2 regions of the Paenibacillus sp. VMFN-D1 genome follow, and region 2 is predicted to be linked to the other one. Evidence: riboswitches for the same ligand, from Rfam matches in the RefSeq annotation. Region 2 holds a riboswitch; the other holds the start of a gene.
What was found. A riboswitch is a leader RNA that binds a small molecule or an ion and turns the genes downstream of it on or off. The one in region 2 is predicted to bind thiamine pyrophosphate.
Positions count from the first base shown of each region.

Region 1: linked by a shared signal. The riboswitch ahead of C7820_RS29895 (ECF transporter S component) and the one ahead of C7820_RS22345 (ABC transporter substrate-binding protein) in region 2 are both predicted to bind thiamine pyrophosphate.

Region 1 is NZ_QRDU01000006.1:272,086-274,283, reverse strand. It holds gene C7820_RS29900 (ABC transporter ATP-binding protein) at 1-270, opposite strand, end outside; gene C7820_RS29895 (ECF transporter S component) at 263-874, opposite strand; TPP riboswitch at 954-1,067, opposite strand; gene asd (archaetidylserine decarboxylase) at 1,349-2,143, shown strand; gene C7820_RS29885 (SDR family oxidoreductase) at 2,162-2,198, opposite strand, start outside.
Region 2 is NZ_QRDU01000003.1:282,119-284,316, forward strand. It holds gene C7820_RS22335 (CGNR zinc finger domain-containing protein) at 1-72, shown strand, start outside; gene C7820_RS22340 (VOC family protein) at 260-646, shown strand; TPP riboswitch at 721-833, shown strand; gene C7820_RS22345 (ABC transporter substrate-binding protein) at 1,049-2,101, shown strand; gene C7820_RS22350 (thiamine-binding protein) at 2,156-2,198, shown strand, end outside.

The DNA.
Region 1 (2,198 bases), on a different contig from region 2:
GACCGCCGGAATCAACCCGCCGAGCACCTGCAGCAGCGTCGATTTCCCGCATCCGCTTGGACCGAGCAGAAGCACCTTTTCCCCAGCCGGCACAGACAGGGAAACATCCTTGAACACGAACGCCTTCTCACCCGGAAACTTCAGGCGCAGGTCTGTTACCGAAACGGCAATTTGCCCGCTCCCTTGATCCGCCCTTTGATCCGCTCCTTGACCCGTCTCATGCACCGCCGAATGCTGCATCGTCGCGACACCCCGGTTAGCCTCAGTCATGATCGAGCGCTTCATAATCCTTGGCTGTCACTGGCCGGAGCAGCTGGGTTACTCCGGTTGCTTCCAGCGCTTTGGTCAGGGCATACGCCAGGTACCCTGCCAGCACCGCCGAGCTGATTAACCGCATCACGTACTTGAACACGATCATCCATGTCGTATAGTCCGTGACGTAGCCGTAGTACACATCCACCAGGAATGATCCCAATCCCGAAGCCATACCGGCCAGCGCCGCTACCCCCATGGAGAATTTGCGGTAACGGAACAGGGCGAAGATCAGCTCCGCGGCAAGACCTTGCGCCACGCCGTAAATCGCCAGCTGAAGGCCCCATTCACTGCCGAACAGAATTTCTACGTGAGCCGCGGCAACCTCGGCGAGGAGGGCTACGCCGGGCTTGCGGATCAGCAGCGCGGCAAGCGTCGAAGCGAGGAACCACATGCCGTACATCAGCTCATCCGCTTGGAAAAACAGCGGCTTGAACAAGTCGTTCACCGAACCCCAAAAATGGTACACCACCCCGATCACGAGGGATAGCAGAATCGTCACGAGCAGGTCGCTGAGCTTCAGCCCCTTCGGCCGATCCATCTGCATCGTACTGCTGTTCATTTGACAACATCCTTTCTTTTTCCAAAATTGGGCAATAAAAAAACCCCCTGGATAAGCGAGGGAGATCGTCAAATAAGCCCATAAAAGGACTTGAATTCTCTACGCTGGCATTATCCAGATCAGATTCCCGGTCAGCAGCGGTTCATTAGCTGCACTCTCAGCCCGATTCGCTCGAGCTCCCGTATTCCCATATGTACACAGATGAACGCAAGGCGCGGCATCGCCGCCTCCTGGTTCCGGAGCCATCGCTGTCCAAAGCGATGAGATGCTTGGGTTCAATTCCGTGTAACAGGCACCTCGCCGCGATGAGTCGGCATCGGGCCCGTATTGATTCCAAAATACATGATCCTTGAAGGATTGGCAATACCATTTTTCTCAGAGGCGGTTTCCAGCATTTGTTGCATATTGATTTGATAGCCGTTCTATGTCAATATATTCAGAGTGCTACAGGCACGTATGGAAGGGAGATTAGGCATGACAAAGAAATTACTGCGGCTCATGACAGAGCTCTCCTCGCGAAAGTGGCTCTCTTCCATGATGGGACGCTTCTCGCACAGCCGGCTCAGCAGAGGGGTCATCCCTACTTTTATCAAAAGCTATCAGATCCCAGCGCATGAAGCGGAGAAAGAAATCTATGAATACCGCACACTCAACGAATTTTTTTCACGGCGGCTGAAGCCCGGCATGCGTCCCGTTCACGAAGGCGAGCACGTACTCACGAGCCCCGTCGACGCCAAGATCACCGCAATGGGTGAAATCACCTCAGGCACGATTCTGAACGTGAAAGGGCAGGATTATTCGGTGGCGGAGCTGCTTAATTTCTCTCCCCACCTGGAGTTATATAAACATGGCTATGTCTTTGTGCTGTACCTCAGCCCTACCGACTACCACCGGATCCACTCTCCAATCACAGGCGTGAAGGTGGAGAGCGAGCATATCAAGGGACGATGCTACCCGGTCAATGATTTTGGCATGACCCAGATGAAATCCGTGCTGTGCCGCAATGAGAGGCTGATTACGTATATCAAGGGAGCCCTGGGAGAGGTCGCGGTCGTCAAAGTCGGCGCCATGAATGTCAGCAGCATCCGCTACGACGACGAAACCGCCAATTCCTGGCGTAACGGCGATCCGCTCGCCTATTTTGAGTTCGGTTCGACCGTCGTGCTGCTGATCCAGGACGGCGCGTTCACCCCGCGGACAGACCTCCGGACCGGAGATCATGTCCGCATGGGTCAGCTGCTCGGTCAGCTGCACCCGAAGAAAGGCTGAACCGGAAGCGAATCCGGCTCAGCCTTTTTTGCTTAGGAGCGCGACCATAATCCGC
Region 2 (2,198 bases):
AGCATGGACACTTGCGGCAACCGCCATAAGGCGGCCGAATTTTATGCGAAGAAGAAGCAGCGCGGGAACTAAAATAAGCCTGGGATCGTCTGATAGACAGCCCGGGCTTTTTTTAGTGGTTCTATTTCGTTGCTGACTGCCCTTCATTGATATGGCGGACTTTCCATCCCCCACTGTACAACTCGGATTTAAATGCTATAATGGCCTTAATTTAGGGCAACCCATTACTTATAAGTACTATGAAAAGGAGCTTATACATATGGCTAATAAACGTTTGGATCATGTCGGCATCGTCGTACGGGATTTGGAGTCAACCATCCGATTTTATACCGAGATCGTGGGCCTGGAGCTGAAAGGCCGGCTGACGCACACCAACGGCGTGTTCCAGCTGGCGTTTCTCGGCTTCGGGGACAGTAACGAGACAGAAATCGAGCTCATTCAAGGCTACAGCTACGACCTGCCGGCCGAAGGCACAGTGCACCATTTTGCGATCCATGTCGACGACATTCAGAAGGAATTTGAGCGGATTCAGGCGCTCGACGGCGTGGAGCTGATCGATCAGGAAATCGTGACCCTGCCCAACGGATACCAATATTTCTTTATCTATGGTCCGGAAAAAGAATGGATCGAATTTTTCCAGAGATAATCTGGAATCGGGCGGATGTCTGGACACCCCCATGGGGATGGACTATAATATGGGAGGAAAACAACCCGAAAACCTTATAGAATCCGGGGTGCTGGAATTGGCCGGCTGAGATTGTATCCCTTCAAGATACTGACCCTTTTAACCTGATCTGGGTAATGCCAGCGTAGGAAACCGTTTGTCACGGCATACAATCCGTGCTGATCTTGCGCATATGAAGCGTCCCGTTTACGGGGCGCTTTTTTCATTCATACTAGTGAAAAACGGGATCACGCCTTGCGAATGCTTCGATGATTCAGTCACTCAGATCGGCTTACGATTCTAAATATAACGGGGAGAGGGGATCACCGGTCGTTGCTTACAGAGAGAATAAGAACGGCCGGACATCAAAGGAGAGAGAAAGCCATGAAGAACAAATCCATCGGCCTGCTGATGCTGGTCTGCATGCTCGTACTGACGCTTGCCGGATGCGGCGGCAGCCAGAACAATGCGGGCAGCGGAGAAGGTACATCCGCTTCCGACAGCACGGCAGGCCAGGACGACACTGCAGCGAAGCCGCTGAAGGACGTCAAAGTCGTCCTCGACTGGACGCCCAACACGAACCATACCGGGCTCTATGTCGCCAAAGACTTGGGCTACTATAAAAAAGAAGGCTTGAACGTCGAAATCGTGCAGCCGGGCTCCACCGGCGCGGACGCCATGGTCGCTTCCGGCAAAGCACCCTTCGGCGTTAGCTATCAGGAGAGCGTGACCCAGGCCCGCACGCAGGGCGTTCCGCTCGTCTCGATTGCCGCGGTCATCCAGCACAATACGTCGGGCTTTGCCGCACCGGTGGACCGGGGCATCAAGACGCCGAAGGATTTTGAAGGCAAAACGTACGGCGGCTGGGGCTCCCCTGTGGAGGAAGCCGTCATGGGCTCCATCATGGAGATCGACAAGGCGGACGTGAAGAAGGTGAAAATCGTCAACATGGGCGACGCCGATTATTTTACCGCCGTGAAGCGGGACATCGATTTCGCCTGGATCTTCTACGGCTGGACCGGTATCGAGGCGAAGCTGCGCGGCGAGCCGCTGGACATGCTGTATGTCAAAGATTATTCCGAGAAGCTGGACTACTACACACCGGTTCTCGTAACGAACGAGAAGCAGATCAAGGACGACCCTGAGCTGGTTAAAGCGTTTATGCGCGCGACCGCCAAAGGTTATCAGTACGCGATCGACAAGCCGGAAGAAGCTGCCAACCTGCTGCTGAAGGACGTGCCCGACCTCGATAAGCAGCTGGTGATCGAAAGCCAGAAATGGTTAAGTCCTAAATATCAGGACGACGCAGCCCGCTGGGGCGAGCAGAAGGAACAAATCTGGAAGGGCTATTCCGACTGGATGTACGAGCACAAGCTGCTGGACAAGCCGCTGGACGTAAAGAGCGCGTACACGAACGACTTTTTGCCGGAACAGTAAGCCGCATCTAACCTAAAATACATGTAATCTTATCAAGAGAGGAAGTAGATTCGCATGGCCAATACGCTGTTAAGCATTCAGGTAATCCCGAAGACGC